DNA from 3 places in the Sporosarcina trichiuri genome. Region 2 is predicted to be linked to each of the others. Evidence: riboswitches for the same ligand, from Rfam matches in the RefSeq annotation. Region 2 holds a riboswitch; each other region holds the start of a gene.
The links. Region 2 has a riboswitch for S-adenosylmethionine ahead of metK (methionine adenosyltransferase). Riboswitches for the same ligand answer to the same signal wherever they lie in the genome.
Positions count from the first base shown of each region.

Region 1 (7,448 bases), 840 kb from region 2:
GCAAACCTAATATCCTGAAAGAGTTCGCAACAGTCGGCGCGTAAGCCCGATGGTTCCATAGAAAAAGCAGAAGCCGTTTCCAGCGCTTCTGCTTTTTTCGTTATTCTCCGAGCGATATATTCGTCATTTCCTTCACCGGCAGGAACAGCTCGCCGGTTTCCTGATAGGTGATGGCAAGCTTATCGCCTTCCTGGATGTATACAGCTTCCGGGACGGATTCCGTTGAAATGAGGAAATTCCGGCCATCCGACGATTTCACCGATACGATCGTATAATCTCCGGCTGATTCCTTATAGACCCGCTTGACCGTGATGGCGGCTTTCGCTTCTGCAGAATTGGAACTTCCCTCCACAGAACTGCCTCCCCGCTGGAGAGCGGTCTTATACAGCTTCAGCGCATCCTTCGGAGAATTGCCGTAGACCGAGATTTCCGGGTTGGCAGCGGATACGATGAAATAATTCTGCAGGAACCCATTGGAATCGAGGACAGGCACAAGCCAGCTCGCTTCCCCGTAGAAGTTGTAGAGCACAGGCATTTCACCGGACCACTTCTTCTCGATAAATTTCTTTTCGATGATCTGGAGAGCCCCCTGGGAGTCCATATAGGATTCTTCCAGATCACCGGTATAGTACGTCCCCTTCCCTGTCCGGCCGTCTGTCAGTGAATAGCCGAGCATCGAGTCGACGCCCTCTTTCGGGCTCGTGAAATCGGTGAAATAATACATCCGCCCGTCTTCCGAGAAAATCGGACTGACATTCGCTTCCGTCCCTTCATCGGACGGCAGTTTGACATCCTTCTTACCGACGACCGAATTCCAGAAACCATGGATGTATTTGCCGAAGTAGCTGTTCTGGAGGCTGACCGCCTGCGGGGAGACCGCGCCATCGATATAGTCCGGAATCTCCGCTAGCGGGAATTTCTCCGATTCGCCCGTCATCGGATCGGTCATGATGATCCCTTTCACATCGAATCCGTTCCTGGCAGTGATGAAGTCCCCGTACGACCGGATGTAGTGCGGATTGCCGTCATCGTCGATTTCGAGCTGGACGTCCCCGTAGAAGATGAGATCCGGGAACTCCAATCTCATATGACGGCCGACCTGTTTGTTGAAATAGGACGTCTCCGTATAGGTCATCTCGGAAGCGATGAATTTCGGGTTGTCCGCAGAATCGGTCGCACTCATGCGGAAGTAGCCGGGTGTCGTCTTGCCGTTCCACCATTTGAAGAACCCTGAGAACTCGACAGGGGCGATGTAGACGAAGTCGTCCTTGACTTTCTGGATCTGCAGATGGCCCAGATCGTAATAGCTCGTGTCCGGCACCTGGCCGAATGCTTTCTTCATCTTGTTCCGTGCGAATTTCGGCGGGACACTTGCCGGGGTCTTCGTTTCGTCGAACGCCTCGATCTCCACCTGCTGGTCCATCTCCACCGCCTCATACTTGGTGTCTGCGTTGAAGAGCGGCGCGGTGAGCACGTAGATGCCCGCTCCTGCTGCGAGGACAGCAGCAATCCCTTTCAATTTACGCATCATGCCGGTGTCAGCAGCCGTCCCGATGATGGCGGCCGCCAGAATCAGTGCCCACAGGGAGGACCAGTGCTGATCCAGGCTGGTCGTGTAGTAGAAAACGGCGATCCCGGCAGTCAGCAGGACTGCAGCCGAGACAAACAGTCCAGCCCGGAGACCTGTGCCGCCTCCCTTTTCTTCCGTGCCCAGCTTCCTGGAGAACGGAACCGCAAGCAGTGCTGACAGAACGCCTGCCGCGAGAGAAAAAACTAGTAAGTGAATCATTGCTTCGCCCTTCTTTCCGAGGTAGACTTCTTTTCTGTCTTACCATACGGATGAGAGCGCAATCCGTTTCACTTCACATCCCCCATTTTTCCGAAAGACCGCAAAATCGCGGTACACATGGCGAGGAATACGACAATCCATGAACCGACTGCCAGAAAAGCCATCCCTTCCGACAGGACCGATACAAACGGCAGCTGAAGCGCTTTTGAAAACTGGAATGTTCCGGCTGTGTACATGGCCAGCGGGAACACCATACTCCAGATCTGCGGATTGTAGCGGATCGGCGGACGGTGGAATCCATAATGCCAGATCGTCAGGATCACCAGCAGAGGGATCCACCAGGTGCCTGTAATCCAGAAGAACAGCGTGAATCCTTTCAGGAATGGCGTAATCTCATTGATAAGCGGGAAATACTCGGCATGCAGGATCAGACTGGAACCGGCAAGTGTCGTGATCGCCAAGGCGCCCATGCTGATCCAGTACGGCGGCGATAATTCGCCGTAGGAAAACCGGACAAATGCAAAGCGGTAGAAGATGAGGGCCATCAGCGGGAGATAGAGCATGCTGCCCAGGAAGTACATGGATAACGATGTGAACAAAAGGATGTCCTGATGCTGATGGACAGATGGCGACAGCAGGGTTCCAAGCACAGCAATGGATTGTGTCGCGACAGAGGACAGCAGCCATGTGCCATTGAACCCTTTTTCAAGCGGCGGTTTCTCTTTCCGGATGGTCATCGCCGTGAAAAACGTATACATAATAACAGCCCAGAGGATGAGTGCGGTGAACCAGAGGACTTTCGCTATCATGATGCAGCCGCCTGTCAGCAGCAGCTGGCTCCCGAAGACAGCCGTCCCGGCAACCAGAGTGAAAAAGCCCGCTCCTTTGCTGTGGCTGACGACATCAACCCGCAGTTCACGCGGCCAGCGGAACAGACGTATCAGCGTCATCAGCCAGAGGACCGTATACAGCACTGTATTGACTGCGATCAGAATAGGCGCAAGTCCGTGGAATCCAAGCAGGTTGAGCCCGACTGCGAGAGCGCCCGTAGCCATGACGGAGGCGAAACTGCCTGGAAACAGATGCTTGGCCTGCTTCATCAGTATATCGATCATCGTTCTGTCTCCTTTTTCGTCTGAGAATAATTACACTATTCCCCACTCAGCAGCCGGCAAGCCTGAAAACGCTGAAAACCCGCCTGCGGCAATAGCAGGCGGGTGCATGGAACGCATTTACAGTGACCGGCGGATTTTGAGGATGCGCACCATCCGATGGCCGAATATGCCGGCAAGGACTGCCAAAATGACATCTTTCGGGATTGTCGGAAGCATCCAGATCCAGGCGATTTTATACGTGAATGCATCCGGCGCGGCTGCCCAGAGCTTGTACGCCGCGTACATCCAGTTCGTGCCGATCGCATAGTTGATGACGAATCCGATAAGTGCTGCAGCGATGAAGGCAGGCAGGGTGCCTTTCTTCTCGACGATTTTACCGGCAGCGTATGCCACAGCTATGAAGGAAAGGATAAAGCCGAATTGTGTACTGACGACCGTACTGAAACCTCCGCCGAATTTTGCGAAGACCGGCGCGCCGGCCAGGCCGATCGCCATATATACCGTCATGGCGGCAGCGCCGTAGCGGCTTCCGAGAAGCAGGCCGGCCAACGTCGCGAAAAACGTCTGCAGCGTGATCGGCACGCCGCTGACCGCCATCGCGGGTATGAAGTACGTAATATTCGCCCCGATCATCATCAAAGCCGCGAACATGGCGGAATAGACGAGGCCGAGTGTACCGGATATCGTTTTCGACCGGTTCGGTTTCATTGCTGCTGTTGTTCCCATCCCAGACACCCCTTAACTATTTGTATGGATTAAGAATAAGTGTCTTTTGGATTTGTGTCAACTCAATTTTAACTTAGGTTGACTCAATTTCAGTCAAAAAAAACGGACAGGCGCTTCCCCGTCCGTCAGCGGCGCTCCCCTTCGTCTTTCGGGAACAGGAAAAATGAAATGACCCCGCTGACGATCATCGCGCCTATCGTTATATACAATCTGGACATGACGGGCACATCCGTATAATTTCTGCTTAGCATCACCCAGGCGATCCCGCCGACCAGCAGCGCAATCGGGATGATGAATTTAAACGCCCGCATAGCAATCCCCTTTCCGTACTTGTCCACCAGTTTACCATATCCGGCCGGGGATGGGACAGGGCCGTATACCTCTTTCCTCCGATCACCGGCTGCCATGATGGAGACATCAATTCGTCTATTGACGGAACTCTCAAACAACGGTATGATATGTTCAATAATTATTACAACTGAATAGTCATTCTTATCAAGAGAAGCGGAGGGACTGGCCCTGTGATGCTTCAGCAACCAGCCATATGGTCAGGTGCTAATTCCAGCGGATACAGGATCCGGCAGATGAGGAGAAGACAATCATTATACAGATGACAAAGCCTTCTTCGTTTTGCGAAAAGGCTTTTTTTCTATTCACTGCTTCAGCGCACTGCCGCAAGAAAGGACGGATGATCAGATGGACTTATTGGAACGCTTGAAAAACGAAGTGCTCGTCGGCGATGGCGCAATGGGGACCTTGCTGTACGCCGAAGGGCATGATTTCTGTTACGAACAGCTGAATGTGGAGAAACCGGAACTGATCGGAGACATCCACCGGCAGTACATCGCTGCCGGCGCGGATATCATCCAGACGAACACCTACAGCGCCAATGCGGTGAAACTCGCCCGGTACGGCCTGGAGCACCGTGTCAGGGAATTCAACGAAGCGGGCATCGCCATCGCAAAGGAAGCTGCCGAAGCCGGCGGTCAGTACATACTCGGCACCATCGGCGGGCTGCGCAGTGTCGGTAAGAACGAAGTCTCTCCCGAAGAAGTGCCGGCGATCGTCCGGCAGCAGGCGGAAGTGCTGCTCGCCGGCGGTCCGGACGGCCTGCTGCTGGAAACGTACTATGATTTCGATGAACTGAGCGCGGTCGTTACCCAGTTGCGGAAGCTTACAGATATCCCGCTGATCGCGCAAGTGTCCATGCACGAACCCGGGGTGCTGCAGAACGGACTTCAGCTGAATGAGGCGCTGCACCGTCTCGAGTCTCTCGGCGCCGATGTGGTCGGTGTCAACTGCCGGCTCGGCCCGTATCACACCATCCAGGCATTCGAAGGGGTCGACCTGCCGGAGAAGGCATTCCTGTCCGCCTATCCGAATGCCAGCCTGCTCGACGTGGAGGACGGCCGGATCGTCTATGTGTCGGAGACGGATTATTACGGGAGAGCGGCAAAGATGCTGCAGGAAGAAGGCGTCCGGCTGATCGGCGGCTGCTGCGGCACGACGCCTGCACACATCTCGGCTGTTAAGACGAGGCTGGCCGGAACGGTGCCGATCTCGGAAAAGAAAACTGCAGAGCGTAAACCGGTCATCATCCGTGAACCGGAGCCGGCCCGCTATGAGCCGCTGCACGAGAAAGCGAAGCGTGAACGGACGATCCTCGTGGAGCTGGATACACCGAGGCACCTGGAGACGGAAAACTACCTGGAAGGCGCAAGACAGCTGAAAAAGGCAGGTGCGGACGCCGTAACGATGGCGGATAACTCCCTCGCCTCCCCGCGCATCAGCAATGTGGCCATGGCGTCCCTCGTGAAGCATCAGGATGATGTCCGGCCGCTCGTGCACATCACATGCCGCGACCGCAACCTGATCGGACTGCAGTCCCATCTGATGGGGCTTGATGCACTTGGTATCCACGATATTCTCGCAGTGACCGGGGATCCGACGAAAATCGGGGACTTCCCCGGGGCGACCAGTGTCTATGATGTATCGAGCATGGAGCTGTTCCAACTCATCAAACAGCTGAACAAAGGGATTTCCTTCTCCGGCAGACCGCTGCGCAAAAAAGCGAATTTCTCGGTTGCGGGCGCCTTCAATCCGAATGTCCGTGTCGTGGAGCGCGCGGTCAAGCGGCTGGAGAAGAAGATTGAGAACGGCGCGGATTATTTCATCTCCCAGCCGGTCTATACGAAAGAGAAGATCATCGAGATCCATGAAGCGGTCAGCCATCTCGAAACACCGATCTTCCTCGGAATCATGCCGCTGACGAACAGCCGCAATGCCGAGTTCCTCCATCACGAAGTGCCGGGCATCAAACTGTCCGATGACGTGCTCGCGCGCATGAAGGATTGCGGGGATGACCGGGAGGCAGCCACAGCGGAAGGGCTCCGCATCGCCAAGGAACTGATCGACACAGCGGCAGGACTCTTTAACGGGATCTATCTGATCACACCATTCCTGCGCTATGACATGACAGCTGAACTGATCCGCTATATAAAAGAAATCGACGCCGAAGCAGAAAGGGAGATGCACCATGCCGCAATCACGCATTGAGACAGAACTGAAGAAGAGGATACTGGTCATGGACGGCGCGATGGGCACGATGCTGCAGAACGCGGACCTGACTGCGGAAGATTTCGGCGGCGACGCCTTCGAAGGCTGTAACGAGTATTTGAACCTGACGAAGCCTGAAGTGCTCAGGAAGATCCACCGGGAATACCTCGAGGCAGGCGCCGATATCATTTGTACGAATACGTTCGGCGGAACACCTGTCGTCCTGGATGATTATGACCTTGGCAGTCGTGCGGAGGAGATCAACCGGAGAGGGGCGGAGCTCGCCCGCAGTGCGGCCGACAACTATTCGTCACCTGAACAGCCGAGATTCGTCGCAGGGGCGATGGGTCCGACGACAAAGACACTGTACGTGACGGGCGGTATTACGTTCGACCGGCTGGCAGATGACTTCTATGTCCAGGCGAAAGGGCTGATCGAAGGCGGCGCTGACCTGCTGCTAATGGAGACGAGCCAGGATATGCTGAACGTCAAAGCGGGAACGGTCGGCATCCGGCGGGCGTTCGAAGAGACCGGCCGTGAACTGCCGGTCATGATCTCCGGGACGATCGAACCGATGGGGACAACACTCGCAGGCCAGAGCATCGAAGCGTTCTATGTATCGATCGAACATATCCGGCCGCTGTCCGTCGGGCTGAACTGTGCGACCGGCCCGGAATTCATGACGGACCATCTGCGGTCGCTGTCGGAGCTTGCAACCGGATTCGTCAGCTGTTATCCGAACGCCGGCCTCCCCGATGAAGAAGGGCATTACCACGAATCGCCCGAGTCGTTATCGACCAAGCTGGAAGGCTTCGCCGAAAAGGGCTGGCTGAACATCGTCGGCGGCTGCTGCGGGACAACGCCTGCCCATATCCGGGCGATCCGGCAGGCCGTTGATGGCAAAACACCGCGCACACGGCCTGCCGAGGAGGATGCACACGGGCATGTGGTGTCCGGTATCGAACCGCTCCTCTATGATCCAAGCATGCGCCCGATCCTGGTCGGTGAACGGACGAACGTCATCGGTTCGCGCAAATTCAAACAGCTGATCGCCGATGGCAAGATCGAGGAGGCGGCGGAAATCGCCCGGGCCCAAGTGAAGAATGGCGCACATGTCATCGATGTCTGTCTGGCGAATCCCGATCGCGATGAACTGACGGATATGAGAGACTTCATGCGGGAAGTCGTCAAGAAGGTGAAAGTGCCGTTCGTCATCGACTCGACGGATGAACAGGTCATCGAGGAAGCATTGAAATACTCAC
Region 1 is NZ_CP129119.1:2,608,793-2,616,240, reverse strand. It holds gene QWT68_RS13135 (acetyltransferase) at 1-44, shown strand, start outside; gene QWT68_RS13130 (hypothetical protein) at 101-1,789, opposite strand; gene QWT68_RS13125 (tellurite resistance/C4-dicarboxylate transporter family protein) at 1,858-2,904, opposite strand; gene QWT68_RS13120 (biotin transporter BioY) at 3,022-3,630, opposite strand; gene QWT68_RS13115 (hypothetical protein) at 3,756-3,941, opposite strand; SAM riboswitch class I at 4,120-4,221, shown strand; gene QWT68_RS13110 (bifunctional homocysteine S-methyltransferase/methylenetetrahydrofolate reductase) at 4,327-6,186, shown strand; gene metH (methionine synthase) at 6,167-7,448, shown strand, end outside.
Region 1: it holds a riboswitch for S-adenosylmethionine, as region 2 does, so the genes downstream of both, QWT68_RS13110 (bifunctional homocysteine S-methyltransferase/methylenetetrahydrofolate reductase) here and metK (methionine adenosyltransferase) in region 2, are expected to answer to the same signal.

Region 2 (7,448 bases):
ACATTCGGCGGTATTCTGCTCGAGGATATCGGATCGCCTCACTGCTTCGAGATCGAAGAGCGGCTGAAGAAAGATCTGGATATCCCCGTCATGCATGATGATCAGCATGGTACTGCGGTTGTCGCGCTTGCGTCCACGCTGTCCGCGTGCCGGCAGGCCGGCGTGAAGCTTGAAGACTCCGTCGTCGGCCAGATCGGACTCGGAGCTGCTGGTCTTGCGATCAGCCGCATGATGATGGCGTACGGCGTCAAGGAAATGAAAGGAACAGATCGAAATGACGCCGCACTTGAGCGTCTTGCCGGATATGGGGGGACCATTGCGGAATCTCTGGAAGACATTATGGCGACAAGCGATATTATCATCGCGACAACGGGCGTTGAAGGACTTATCAAACCCGAGATGGTGCGGCCGGGCCAAATCATCCTGGCGCTGTCCAACCCGTTTGCTGAAATCCAGCCGGAGGCAGCACTGCAGGCAGGCGCCGCGTTTGCAGCGGACGGCCGGCAAGTCAACAATGTCCTCGGGTTCCCTGGTATCTTCCGCGGCGCGCTGAACGCACAGGCATCGAGCATCACATACGATATGCTCATAGCCGCTGCTCTGGCAATCGTGGAATCCACGAAGCCCGGCGATCTCGTCCCTCATCCGCTCGATCCGAATGTCCATCAGAATGTCGCCGATGCTGTGGAAAAAGTTGCAAATTCGACCTCTATGTAACCTGAGGATGGCATACATACATCCTGCCGTACAGAACCATACTGTACGTAAAAAGGATGGGATCCAATTGGCGGAACCGAAAGTGAAGATGTATGTATCTATCACGAACCAGCAGATCATGCAGTATCCGGATGATTCACCCTATGAATTCGCGGTGGAGATACCGAAGTCATATCTGGAAATCTTTGAGCACCTCTTTGCTCAGACGAATGAATTGGAATTCAGGAATTTCCTGCGGGCGCACCTGCCGTATGTTCCTTATCATTACGATCGGGACAACCATCACGTTGACCGCCGGCTCTACAAGATGTATGCCCTCGTCCATGAATTCACAGACGAGGAATCGAAGGCATTCATTGAAGAACTGCCGTTTTTCAGACAGCCTGTGAAGACTCGCTGAAGAATCGTCAGCAGGGGCAGCCGGTCAGCCAGACAAGGATGTGATTGCCGTGTTGACGTTTGAAGATTTGAAAGGCAGCCGCGTTGAGCTCATTTTCGGTGAACAGGAACTCGAAGCAAGGCACGTGCTCGTCGTCCTGAAACACGACGGGAAGTGGCTGCTGACTGAGCATGTTATCCGGGGTACCGAGTTTCCTGGAGGAAAAGCGGAGCCGGGGGAGACGATCGAGGACGCAGCAGTTCGGGAAGTGAAGGAAGAGACAGGTGTGACGATCGGCCGTCCTGAAAAATTTGCCGAGTATGTCGTTTACACCGAGCCGCCGTTCTGCAAGGCGGTCTTCACGGCAGACGTTGCTGCGATCGACGAGGATCCGGAACTGTACGAAACGAACGGTGCTGTATGGATGACCGATGAGGAGCTCGATTCCTGCGTGACACTGAGCTTCCACATGAAAGACGAAGGGATGCATAAGCTCAGGGAGTGGGTGATACGTCATGATGAATGATGCGGAGATTGTCTCATACCGGGTATATCCTTCCCCGAACGCATCTGTGGAACTTACGGAGATCACCTACATGTCCGGCGGTATGAAAGTGAAGGGGCTACTTGCGGAACCGAAGCAGGAAGGGGAATTCGAGGGCATCGTCTATATGCGCGGCGGAATCCAGCATGTCGGCATGGTGCGGCCTGCCCGTGTCGCCCAGTTCGCAAGCCGGGGATTCGTCGTGTTCGCCCCGTATTACCGCGGCAACCGCGGCGGGGAAGGCCGCGATGAATTCGGCGGCGCGGATCTGCAGGATGCTGTCAGTGCAGTCGATGTCCTGAAACAGAGCACCAAATGGAAAGACGGCCGGATACACCTGTTTTCGTTTTCCCGCGGCGGTCTGATGGCGCTCTGGACAGCGATCCTCAGGGAGGATATCACTTCCACCGTCCATTGGGCGGGGGTGTCCGACGTCGTCTTCACTTACAAAGAGCGGGAAGACATGCGCAGGATGATGAAGCGGGTCATCGGCGGGTCCCCGAACAGTGCGCCGGATGCATACCGGGAACGGACAGCCTTGTTCCGAGTCGGTGAGATAGACGCACGTGTCCTGATCATCCACGGGCTGAAAGACGAGAACGTTTCGCCTGAGCAGTCCATCATGCTGGAGGACGCCCTCAGGGAAGCGCAGAAACCTGTGGAAACCTGGTATTTCCCGGACTACACCCACCATTTCCCTTCCTGGCACAATGCACAGATCGTCCGTGATCTGACGGATTGGATGAAAGCACAATAAAAGAACCTCCCGGCCGGGAGGTTCTTTTCGCTGCGTCAGAATCAGATGATCGGACCGCCTTTTTGGATGATCTCAGGTGAAACGTGATCGAATTTCTTGAAGTTCTCCTTGAACAGGTCCGCAAGCTCTTTTGCTTTGGCATCGTAGTCAGCCGGATTGCTCCAAGCGTTCCGCGGGTTCAGCACTTCGGCAGGCACGCCTTCGATTGCTGTCGGAATCTGAAGACCGAACGTAGCGGACGTTTCCGTTTCCGCAGTATCGAGCTCTCCGGACAGTGCTGCGCGCACCATCGTACGGGTATGCTTCAAGTCCATCCGTTTGCCGACACCGTATGCGCCGCCCGTCCAGCCTGTGTTGACCAGGAACACACGGGAGCCGTGCTCATCGATCTTCTTCCCGAGCATATCGGCATAGACCGTTGCAGGAAGCGGGAGGAATGGGGATCCGAAGCATGTCGAGAATGTCGCTTCCGGAGATGTGATGCCGCGTTCCGTTCCGGCGAGCTTGGATGTGAAACCGCTCAGGAAGTGGTACATCGCCTGCTCCTTCGTCAGCTTTGAGATCGGAGGGAGGACGCCGAACGCATCCGCAGTCAGGAAGATGATTGTTTTCGGGTGGCCTGCCACGGACGGCAGGACGATGTTGTCGATGTTGCCGATCGGATAGGCAGCCCGCGTATTTTCGGTCAGCGTGTTGTCATCGTAGTCCGGGATGCGTGTATCTTTATCGAGCACGACGTTTTCGAGAACTGTGCCGAATTGGATCGCACCATAGATTTCAGGCTCCTTCTCAGGGGAGAGGTTAATGCACTTCGCATAACATCCGCCTTCGATATTGAAGATGCCGTGATCCGACCAGCCATGCTCGTCATCACCGATCAGCTTGCGGTTCGCATCTGCTGAAAGGGTTGTCTTTCCTGTCCCGGACAAACCGAAGAATAATGCGGAATCGCCGTCTTCTCCGACGTTTGCTGAGCAGTGCATGGACAGGATCCCGTTTTCAGGAAGCAGATAGTTCATAACAGAGAAGATGGATTTCTTCATCTCTCCCGCATATTCGGTTCCGCCGATCAGGACGACTCGCTTTTCGAGGGAGATGATCACGAACGTCTCGGAATCCGTTCCATCGACTGCAGGATCCGCTTTGAACGAAGGGGCAGCCAGGATCGTGAACTGAGCCTCATGCGTCTTCAGTTCCTCTTCCGTCGGCCGGATGAACAGCTGGTGGACAAACAGGTTCTGCCAGGCATACTCGTTGACGACCTGGATGGAAAGTTGTGATGATTTGTCGGCACCTGCGAAGCCTTTGAAGACGAAGAGCTCATCTTTTGCTTTCAGGTGGCCGAGCACTTTGTGGTACAATGAATCGAAATGGTCCTCGGAAATCGGACGATTCACAGAACCCCAGTCGATGTTCTCTTTGGAAGGGGTCGCTTCCACTATGTAACGGTCTTTAGGTGAACGGCCGGTGTATTTACCGGTCTGCGCTGTAACGGCTCCATCGGCTGACAGCTTTGCCTCTCCGCGGGACACTGCCTTTTCAACCAATACAGGCACTGACGGCTGCATGGTGACGGTTGGTCCGGAAAGAAGCTCTTTGAGTCCATTATCAAGTTTCGCTGAAATCATAGGTCGATTACCGTCCTTTTCATTATAGCCCTCGATGGGGCGCTATATTTTGAATTAGTATAACACATTAAGAATAATAAACTATACTAATTGAAAACTCAAGTGAGAGATACGGAAAAATGTTTGACAACCGGTGTCTTTTTTCGTAGCATAGATAGTTGAACGGATACTCTTATCCCGAGCTGGCGGAGGGACAGGCCCTATGATGCCCGGCAACCTGCACAGACGTCCTTGTCTGTGAGAAGGTGCCAAACCTGAAGCAGGGATCACTCCCTGGACGATAAGAGTGAAAGGTGCCTGTAAACATATGCCTTTCCTCATGTATGCGATACGTGAGTGAGAGGCTTTTTCTATTATATGGTTCGCCTTTGTCCTTGGTACCGTTAACGTCGCTTCTCTTCAGGCGCGGGACGAAACTGGGAAAACGAGAGTACCGTATCACGAATCCGCTGCAGGGAAGCCTGCGGCTGAAGGAGGAAATCAGATGACTAATCGGCGGCTGTTCACTTCAGAGTCGGTAACGGAAGGCCATCCGGACAAAATGTGCGACCAGATTTCAGATGCGATCCTGGATGCCATCATCGCAGAGGATCCGAATGCACGGGTGGCATGCGAAACAACAATTACGACAGGTCTCGTGCTGGTGATCGGTGAAATCACGACGACGACCTATGTCGACATCCCGAAAGTGGTCCGGGAAACCGTCAAGGAGATCGGCTACACACGTGCGAAATTCGGCTTTGACTACGAGACATCATCCGTCCTGACGTCAATCGACGAACAATCACCGGATATTGCGGCGAGTGTGGATGTCGCCCTCGAAGCGAGGGAAGGGCAGATGGACGACGAAGAACTGGAAGCGATCGGTGCTGGGGATCAGGGCCTGATGTTCGGCTTTGCGTGCAACGAAACGGAAGAGCTCATGCCGCTGCCGATCAGCCTGGCGCACAAGCTGTCGCGCCAGCTCACGAAGGTCCGGAAAGACGAAACCCTCGATTACTTGCGGCCGGACGGCAAGACGCAAGTGACGATCGAGTATGACGGGGACAACCAACCGGTGCGTGTCGATACGATCGTCACATCGACACAGCACCACCCGGAGGTGACGCTCGAGCGCCTGCAGCACGATATCCGGCAGTATGTCATCGACGCGGTCGTGCCTGCGCATCTGCTTGATGAGGAGACGAAGTATTTCATCAACCCGTCAGGCCGTTTCGTCATCGGCGGACCGCAGGGGGATGCCGGCTTGACCGGACGCAAGATCATCGTCGACACGTACGGCGGCTATGCCCGCCACGGCGGCGGTGCCTTCTCGGGCAAGGATGCGACGAAAGTGGACCGCTCGGCTTCGTATGCGGCCCGCTACGTGGCGAAGAACCTGGTCGCTGCAGGGCTTGCCGACCGCTGTGAAGTGCAGCTTGCGTATGCAATCGGTGTTGCGAAACCTGTGTCGATCTCCGTGGATACGTTCGGCACCGGTCAGCTGTCCGAAGATGTACTGGTGGAACTCGTCAGGAAGCATTTCGATCTCCGGCCTGCCGGGATCATCAAGATGCTCGACCTGCGCCGTCCGATTTACAAGCAGACGGCCGCCTATGGCCACTTCGGCAGAACGGATGTCGATCTGCCGTGGGAACGCACCGACAAAGCGGAGACGCTGAGAGCAGGAGCGGTCCATGCCGGCCGGACGCTATGATGAAAAAAAGCAAGGCAGCGGAATAGTCGCTGCCTTGCTTTTGGTATAGGATGATCAGCTCTTCTGCTGCATCCGCTTATACGATTGTCCCTTTTCCACATAGCTCGCGGTGATACGCGCCATATCCGCCCGGTCCGCTTCGTTCAGCTCCCGTACGACTTTTGCTGGGGAGCCAAGTGCGAGCATGCCGGGAGGGATTGTTTTTCCCGGCGGCACCAGGCTGCCTGCGCCTAGGAATGCACCTTCTCCGATAACCGCGCCGTCCAGGACGATAGATCCCATTCCGACCAATGCCCCTTTTTTGACAGTGCAGCTGTGCAATGTAACCTTATGGCCGATGGTGACGTCATCTTCTATGATAAGCGGGGTGCCCGGGCTCTGGTGCAGGCAGGACAGATCCTGGATACTGACGTTCCTGCCGATACGGGTCGGTGCAACGTCACCCCGGATGACTGTGCTGAACCAGACGGATGATCCCGCACCGATCTCGACATCGCCGGTGATGACGGCATGGTCGGCGACAAATACCGATTCGTCAAGGACCGGTGTGACTTCATTATATGGATAGATCATGGAATACCCTCCTTGTGATGCAATGCTGTATAATAATTTTACCAAAGTTTCAGAGTGTGCACAAAGAAGGTTGCATAAGGCAATAAAGGGAGGAACCTATCATGTGGAAATGGGAAGCGGACGGCCAGGCGAAAGCGGTTGTCGTGATCGTGCACAGTGCGTATGAAAATCATCATCGCCATGCCTGGCTCATCCAGCAGTTCCGTATCTCGGGCTTTGATGTCATCACCGGGGACCTTCCCGGTCACGGACCGGATGACAAAGGCAGTCCGCACGGCGAGTCTTTCGATGACTATATGGAATTCACGGGTAAAATGATCGAGGCGGCACTGAAGGAGACGGTGCCTGTATTTGTAGTGGGGCATGGGCTAGGAGCCGTGATGGTGATCCGGACGCTGCAGCGAAGACAGTTGGAGTGCGCCGGAGTCATCCTCAGTTCGCCATGGCTCGTGCTCAAACACCAGCCGCCGAAATTTTCGTCGATGCTGACGCGTATCGCTGGATCCATGAAGCTGGACCACGGTATCACATACGATATGCTGTCGAGGAATGAGGAGGAACGGCCGAAGACACGCCATGCGCCAGAAGTCCGGTCAATTGTCACCGGGAGCTGGTATAAGGAGATGGCGGCGTTCACAAAAGGGGCCGTCCAATCCGAAAAGCCGGTGCAGGACGTGCCGATGCTCATCCATACAGCGGGTGCAGACCGTCTGACGGACATCCGGGAAACGAAAAAATGGCTGAAGCGCCAGCCGCTGACTGAATTTCAATTCAAGGAATGGCGCGGTTTTTATCACGATGTCTATCTGGAGCCTGAACGGGAAGAAGTGTTCCAGTATACGAAATCATTCATCGATAACGGCCTGCGCTCGCTTGGCTATGTGATAGAGAACTGAATTGGAGGGACAGCAATGGAAGAAGGAACAAAGAAAGAATTTTGGTCATGGGGGAAATCCCTGGTCGCCGCAGTCATCATCGCAATCATCGTCCGGCAATTCCTATTCACGCCGGTCATCGTCTCCGGCGAGTCGATGGAGCCGACCTACCATGACCGGAACCGTGTCGTCATTTCAAAAATTTCATCACTCGATCATTTCGATAAAGTCGTATTCCATGCGCCGAATGCTGAAGAAGATTTCATCAAACGGGTTATC
Region 2 is NZ_CP129119.1:387,720-395,167, forward strand. It holds gene QWT68_RS02260 (NAD-dependent malic enzyme) at 1-717, shown strand, start outside; gene QWT68_RS02265 (transposase) at 785-1,117, shown strand; gene QWT68_RS02270 (NUDIX domain-containing protein) at 1,167-1,622, shown strand; gene QWT68_RS02275 (alpha/beta hydrolase family protein) at 1,612-2,397, shown strand; gene pckA (phosphoenolpyruvate carboxykinase (ATP)) at 2,439-4,025, opposite strand; SAM riboswitch class I at 4,195-4,312, shown strand; gene metK (methionine adenosyltransferase) at 4,510-5,721, shown strand; gene QWT68_RS02290 (gamma carbonic anhydrase) at 5,776-6,294, opposite strand; gene QWT68_RS02295 (alpha/beta hydrolase) at 6,396-7,190, shown strand; gene lepB (signal peptidase I) at 7,206-7,448, shown strand, end outside.

Region 3 (7,448 bases), 1.2 Mb from region 2:
TTCGCAGCACTCGATGAACAGAACAAATTCATCCTGCAGGAAGAACTGCTGTCCATCTGGTCGGAAACGAAAAAGACAGTGCTGTTCATCACGCACAGTATCGACGAAGCACTCATGCTGAGTGACCGGATTTTACTGATGAGCGCCCAGCCGGGACGGATCATCCAGGAAGTCCGTATCGACCGGCCGCGGCCGAGGAAGATTGAAGAGATCCGGAAGGACCCGGAGCTGGCCGGGCAGTTCGTAGAAATCTGGAAACATTTGCAGCAGGAAGTCCAGAAGACGAGAACGTGACGAAAGGGGAAGCGTGTGAAGAAGTGGATGAAAGCGGGGGGACTCGCGCTCGTGCTCGGTGCTGCACTTGTCCTTGGGGGATGTACAGGAAAAGAGGAAGAAAAGAAGCCTGCAGCCAAACCGGCTGACCAGACGGAAGAGGGAACTCTCAGCCCGCTCAGCAAGAAGACAAAAGTACTGATTGCCGAAGACGGGGCCGCCTCCGGAGCAGGGTTTTATATCGCGAAAGAACGCGGGTATTTCGATGACTACAATATCGACGTGGAATTCACAGATTTCGCGAACAGCGATGACATGCTGCCGGCACTCGCAGCAGGGGAAGTCTCCATCGCGGGCGGTGTCTCGACAGCGTCATTCTTCAATGCAATCGCACAGGGAATCGATGTGCGGATCGTTGCCGACAAAGGACATAACATGCCTGGCGAATCGTATTTCTCATTCGTCATCGGCAATCATATGAAAGACGTCATCCAGGACTACCCGGATTTCAAAGGGAAGAAGATTGCGGTCTCCTCCCGAAACTCGATAGACGGCTATATTTATGAAGAGATGCTGAAGCATGCGGGACTGACGGAGGATGATGTGGAGTATGTCCATATTGCAGATTTCAGCGCCATGCTCGGGGCACTCGATTCCGGTACGGTGGATGCTGCGCTCAGCATCGAGCCGCTCATCGCGCAGGGAATCGAAAACGGATTCCATCTGCGGTTCGGCGATACGACCGATTATGCACCCGAATCCCAGATCGCGATGGTCCTCGCCTCTCCGCAGTTCATGGAAGACGAGGAATTGTCCCTCCGTTTCATGGCAGCCTATCTGAAAGGCGTCCGTGATTATAACGATGCGTTCTTCGAAGGGGTGGACGAAGAGGAGATCATCGAGATCATGGTGAAGCATACGGCCCTGAAAGATGCCGCCCTGTGGGATAAAGTCTTCGTGACCGGTCTCGACCCTGATGGTAAGATGTTCATCGAAGATATCAAAAAGCAATATGAGACATACAAGGCGAACGGAGCGATCCAGGGGGAGATCGATTTCGATAAAGCGATCGATACGTCCCTTGCAGAAGAAGCGGTCAGCCTGCTTGGCGCCTATGAAGCCGCCCAATAAGAAAAAAGGATCCGAACGGAAAATCCGTTCGGGTCCTTTTTCATGGAATTTCAGAAGCTGCCCGCTTTGCGGCAGCTGCTGTCTGCCAGCTGTGCAGCGACATGCCGAGTATGATGATAGCAGTGCCTGCCAGCGAAACAGGTCCCGGCAATGCCATATGCAGCAGCAGCATTTCACCGAGCATCGCAAACAGGAGCTCGAGTGACTGCGTCGCTTCGACGGCTGCCAGACGGCCCTGGTCGTGCCGGGCGAGGTCCGTCGCCATGAAGAACAAAGTGGTCGCAATGACACCGGAACTGACCCCGACGACGAATGATTGGACGAGCTGGCTCCACGAGGGAAGGCCGACCGTCAGCCAGGCGTACAGCGCCAGCAGGAACCAGACCGGCAGTGTCATGAGCGTCATGCCGAGCACCCGCTGGAACGTATCCAGCGAACCGCCGAGCAGTTCCATCATCTTGCGGTTGCCGAGCGGATAGGCGAATGCGGCCAATACGACAGGCAGTATGCCCAGCAGCAGTGCATCCGCCGACACGGACCGGGCATGCGGAATCTGGATCAGCACCACGCCGCCGAGAATGACGAGCGAAATAAGAAGGGAGGCAACCGGGATGCGCTGCCGGACTCCGCGTTCCGTGCCATCCGATCCATCCCCTGACAAAAACAGGGGAGCCAGCAGGACTCCTGCAACAATCGTCAATTGCCACGTACCGGCGAGAAGCCAGCCGGGGGCATATCCTGCTGAAAAGGTGAGTGGTCCATAAAACAGCACGAAAGCAACCGTACTCCAGATGAAGAACTGCCAGGGATGACGGCGCATCTCCCGCTGGACGGGCGTAAAGCCGCCCCTCATGGCGACAATAGCGGCCAGAAACGGCACCATGAAGAAATAGCGGAGGGAAGCGCTCCACATCCAGCTGCCGCCTGATAACTCCATGGAACGGTTCAATACGAACGTGACCGCAAAAAACACGGCGGCCAGTACCCCGAGCCAGATCCCTTTCATGCCGTTGCCCTCCTTATGCGCGAGCTTCGTATAACTGGACGGCTTCGACGATCACCTGTGCCGCCTTCTCCATCGTTTCTGCAGAGACGAACTCATAGCGGCCGTGGAAATTTTCACCGCCCGCAAAGATGTTCGGTGTCGGGATGCCCATATAGGAAATCTGTGAGCCGTCCGTGCCGCCCCGGATCGGTTCGATGACCGGTTCGATGCCGAGATTGCTGAAAGCATCTTTGATGATTTCGATGATTTCCATGTGCGGCATGATCTTTTCACCCATATTATAATATTGGTCTTCCAGTTCAAGCGTGACAGCATCTGGGCCATAGTCGGACTGCATCTGGGCGACCGTATCACGGAACAGCTGTTTCCGGGCTTCGAATGTCTCCTTATCGAAGTAGCGGATAATGTAATCCAGCTCTGTTTTTTCAACTGACCCCTTGATATCCATCAGATGGATGAACCCTTGCCGTCCATCTGTCAGCTCAGGAACCTCCAGTGCCGGCATCGCTGCCTGGAATTCCTGAGCACGCAAAATGGAATTCACCATCTTATCTTTTGCTGTTCCCGGATGGACGTTCGTGCCGCGGAACGTCACCCGCGCGCCCGCTGCGTTGAAGCTTTCATACTGGAGCTCACCAAGAGGCCCGCCGTCCATCGTATAGGCGAAGTCCGCCCCGAATGCCTGGACATCGAATTTATGGGGTCCCCGTCCGATTTCCTCATCCGGTGTGAAGGCGACCCGCAGTTTGCCATGTTTCACTTCAGGATGTGACTGCAAATACGCCATCGCTGTCATGATTTCCGCAATTCCTGCCTTATCATCCGCACCGAGCAGCGTCGTGCCATCCGTTGTGATCAATGTCTGGCCTGTGTAGTTGTTCAGCTCGGGAAACAGCTCGGCTGATAATGTCGTATTTTCGCTGAGGACCAGATCGCGGCCATCATAGTTCTCGTGGATCTGAGGGTTCACATCTTTGCCGGAATAGTCAGGTGACGTGTCGACGTGTGCAAGGAAACCGATGACCGGGACATCTTTGTCCGTGTTGGACGGCAGTGTCGCAAACAGATAGCCGTTCCCATCGAGCGTAATCTCTTCCATCTCCAGTTCTTCGAGTTCGTGTTTCAATACATGCAGCAGGTCCCACTGGCATTCGGTGGATGGAGTCGATGGACTGTTCGGGTCCGACTCGGTGTTGATTTTTGCGTAACGGATGAACCGTTCAGTGACTTGTTCTTTCATAAGCTGGAGTATCCCCTTTCAAAATAGGAAGAATCACTCTGTAAGAGTGTGTGATGCTGCAAAAACAGACAGCAAAAACGGCAGTACGCAGATGCGCTGCCGCTGTGACATGACCGATCAGACTACTGTGTAATTTTTATGGGCAACCACGGTCAGATTGGAGGCTGCTCCGATCTGGACAGCGTCGCTTTCGGAAATTTCCACAATGACGGAGTTATCCAGTATTTTATGGATACTGCCGGAGACATGGACGCCATGCCGCATGAATGAAATCTGTTCACCAGGATGGCGGGCGGAGACGAAATCAGAGACGGGTTGTTCCTTGCGCGGAAAAGCCAAACGAATTCCTCCTCTCGTCGTTACCGACAGTTCACGCTCAGCCGTACAGCTGAGCCGTTCATTTTTACAATCAGTGAAGAAGCGAGTCTGATCGGTTCTCAAAAACAATAAGTACAGAGACAAGTATAACATAATTCGAATAATTTCACGCCATCAGCATTTCTATGCAACTGTTTCATTGACGAAATACGCGATGGGGTATAGAGTGAAGAGAAAAGGAAGGGGACGGTATAGTGGAATACGATGCAAAAGTGGTCAACCGGCTGAAACGGATCGAAGGCCAGATCCGCGGCGTCCTGCGGATGATCGAAGCTGGAGATGACTGCCGCGATGTCGTCACCCAGCTGTCGGCCTCGCGCTCGGGAATCGACCGGACGATCGGCGTGATTGTCAGCAGCAACCTGATCGCCTGCATGGAAGAACAGGAACTGTCCGGATCGCCGGAAGACAAAGAGGCACTGGTCAAGGAAGCCGTCGATCTGCTGGTGAAGAGCCGCTGATCGATGGCTCTTTTTTAACCGGGTAAACATTAGAAATCATCTTTACAATTCTCCTCATCTCTTAATTTGCATCTCAGTCTCCTCTCAGACAGCGGGGTTATGATAATAGCATCCCAACAAGATAAGGAGAGGAACAAGATGAAAAAAACATTGATTACAGCAGTAAGCGCACTGATGCTATCCGCAGGAGGTGCCCAGGCGGCGACATTCGCACACGGCCATCAGGCAGACGGGCAGAGTTCGTACTCGCACGTATCGTACAGCCAGCAAGTGAACCAGGACATTACAGGATTCGAGGAATACGCATCAATCGCCTCCGTCATCGATCCATCAAGCTTCACGGTACGCGTAACGGAAAACAATGTTTCCAACCGGGTCATCCTTTTCTCCGACAATTATGGACGTACGCAGTATAAGAGTGTGTTCGTGAAGAAGACAGGTCTTCTGAAAGTCATCAGCCAAAAAGGCGGCGGTGTCCTGCTCCAGACAACAGTGACAGGAAACACAGCAGCTCCGGAAGCGAAACCGGACCAGAAACCCGCACAGCCGGCAAGCACGATCAGCAGCCTGCCTGAGTACAAGACACTTGCTGCGCATGTCGACATTAGCGGTCTGGCACCTGCCGTTGTTTCCGATAACTACAACAACCGCACAATCCTGCTGAAAGATGCGAATGGCCGCGGCCAGTACAAGAGCATCTTCGTAAAACGCACGAACATGCTCAAAATCGTTGATTTGAATGGCGGCCAGATTTTCTACGGTGCTGCCGAGTAATGAATGTCACCTGCATACCGCGTCCAATGACGCCCGGTATGCGGGTTTTTCTATTTGCGGAAGCAGCCGCCTTGAAGAGGATCGGGCACGGCGTTGATTGGCTGAATACGAAACTGTCAAATTATTTTGAGTAACCTGTTGACTTTCTGATTTTACGTGTGTATACTCGTTTCCAAGATGGAAAACTGAATAAGTCACAAACTCTTATCAAGAGCGGCGGAGGGACTAGGCCCTGCGATGCCCGGCAACCGGCAAGCATACCAGCTTGCAAAGGTGCTACTTCCTACAGATCCAGTGATCTGAAAGATAAGGGGAAGTGCCAGCAATGGCGGTCCTCTTCTATTTTCAGAAGGGGGCTTTTTCGTTTTCCCCCACCCGTCCGGTGTGCACAGTTCCATCAAAACTACTTTCCGGAGGTTAGGTATATGACAAATCTTCAACCCGAAACACAGCTGCTTCACGGCGGCCAGCAGCCTGATCCGACAACAGGCTCCCGTGCAGTCCCGATTCATCGGACGACATCGTTCGTATTCAAGGATACGGAGCAGGCAAGAAACTTGTTCGCCCTTCAGGAAGCCGGCAATATCTACACACGGATCACGAATCCGACAGTTGCCGTTTTCGAAGAGCGGATTGCATTGCTGGAAGGCGGTACTGCGGCTGTCGCTTTGTCGTCCGGAATGGCGGCCATCGCCTTCTCCATCCTGAATATCGCGGAAGCGGGGGATGAAATCGTAGCGGCGGCCAATCTGTATGGCGGCACCTATAACCTGTTCGCGATCACGCTGCCGAAATACGGGATCACCGTGAAATTTGTCGACTCGGCCGATCCGGATAACTTCCGGAATGCCATTACGGAAAAGACGAAAGGGATCTTCGCCGAAACGATCGGCAACCCGAGCCTGCAGGTGCTCGATATCGAACGTGTCGCGGACATCGCCCACGAAAACGGCATTCCGTTCCTGATCGATAACACATTTGCGTCCCCATACGGATGCAATCCGATCGAATTCGGAGCGGATGTCGTCATCCATTCGGCAACGAAGTGGATCGGCGGCCACGGCACTACAATCGGCGGCGTTGTCGTCGATGCAGGCAAATTCGATTGGACACAGGGCCGGTTCCCCGGCTTCACGGAACCGGATGAATCCTATCACGGCCTCCGGTACGGCATCGACACGGCAAACGCTGCATTTGCGACGAAACTCCGGGTACAGGGTCTTCGGGATTTCGGGCCCTGCCTCGATCCGGACAGTGCCTTCAACTTCCTCCAGGGACTGGAAACGCTCCATCTGCGGATCCAGCGGCACGGGGAGAATGCACGTCAAGTGGCCGAGTTCCTGTCTTCGCATCCATCTGTCGAATGGGTGACATTCACCGGCCTCGACAGCCATCCGACAGCGGAACAGGCGAAGAAGTATCTGAAGAACGGCGCCGGCTCCATGATCGTCTTCGGGATCAAAGGAGGGCGCGATGCCGGCCGGCGGGTGATCGACAACGTCACGCTGTGGTCTCATGTGGCCAATGTCGGCGATGCAAAGTCGCTCATCATCCATCCGGCCTCGACGACCCACCAGCAGCTCTCTGCGGAAGACTTGAAAAACTCAGGAGTGACTGAAGAACTCATCCGTTTGTCAGTCGGTCTCGAGTCCGTGGATGACATCATTGCCGACCTGAAGCAGGCGATCGAAAAGGCGGCGCCGGTCAGCGTCTGAATAGAAAACACCCGGGTTCCCCATTCGGAACCCGGGTGTTCTTTATTTACGATGATGGTGTCTGTGCGGAAGCGACTCATTGCCGAGCTCCTTGAACAGGGAGTACACCATCAGCAGGATGATGAACGAAAACGGCAGTGCCGCAATGATGATCGTATTTTGCAAAGCGTCGAGTCCGCCGACGGACAGCAGTACGAGCGCGATAGAGGACTGCAGCAGCCCCCAGATGATCTTGACGCTGTTCGGCGGCGTCAGCGAACCGTATGTCGACTGCATGCCGAGGACGAATGTCGCCGAGTCCGCCGAGGTGATGAAGAACGAGGCAATCAGCAGTATCGCAAATCCTGAAGTGATAGCAGCCCAGGGAAGCTGGCTGAACATCTGGAAGATGACGATCTCCGTATCCACGGAAGCCAGGTCGAAAGAGCCTGACTTTTGGATTTCGATTGCAGTCGTCCCGAACGCCGCAA
Region 3 is NZ_CP129119.1:2,241,962-2,249,409, reverse strand. It holds gene QWT68_RS11360 (ABC transporter ATP-binding protein) at 1-294, shown strand, start outside; gene QWT68_RS11355 (ABC transporter substrate-binding protein) at 322-1,404, shown strand; gene QWT68_RS11350 (DMT family transporter) at 1,445-2,410, opposite strand; gene pepT (peptidase T) at 2,424-3,650, opposite strand; gene QWT68_RS11340 (DUF2187 family protein) at 3,768-3,989, opposite strand; gene QWT68_RS11335 (metal-sensitive transcriptional regulator) at 4,223-4,489, shown strand; gene QWT68_RS11330 (hypothetical protein) at 4,628-5,263, shown strand; SAM riboswitch class I at 5,465-5,576, shown strand; gene QWT68_RS11325 (O-acetylhomoserine aminocarboxypropyltransferase/cysteine synthase family protein) at 5,689-6,978, shown strand; gene QWT68_RS11320 (glycine betaine uptake BCCT transporter) at 7,021-7,448, opposite strand, start outside.
Region 3: it holds a riboswitch for S-adenosylmethionine, as region 2 does, so the genes downstream of both, QWT68_RS11325 (O-acetylhomoserine aminocarboxypropyltransferase/cysteine synthase family protein) here and metK (methionine adenosyltransferase) in region 2, are expected to answer to the same signal.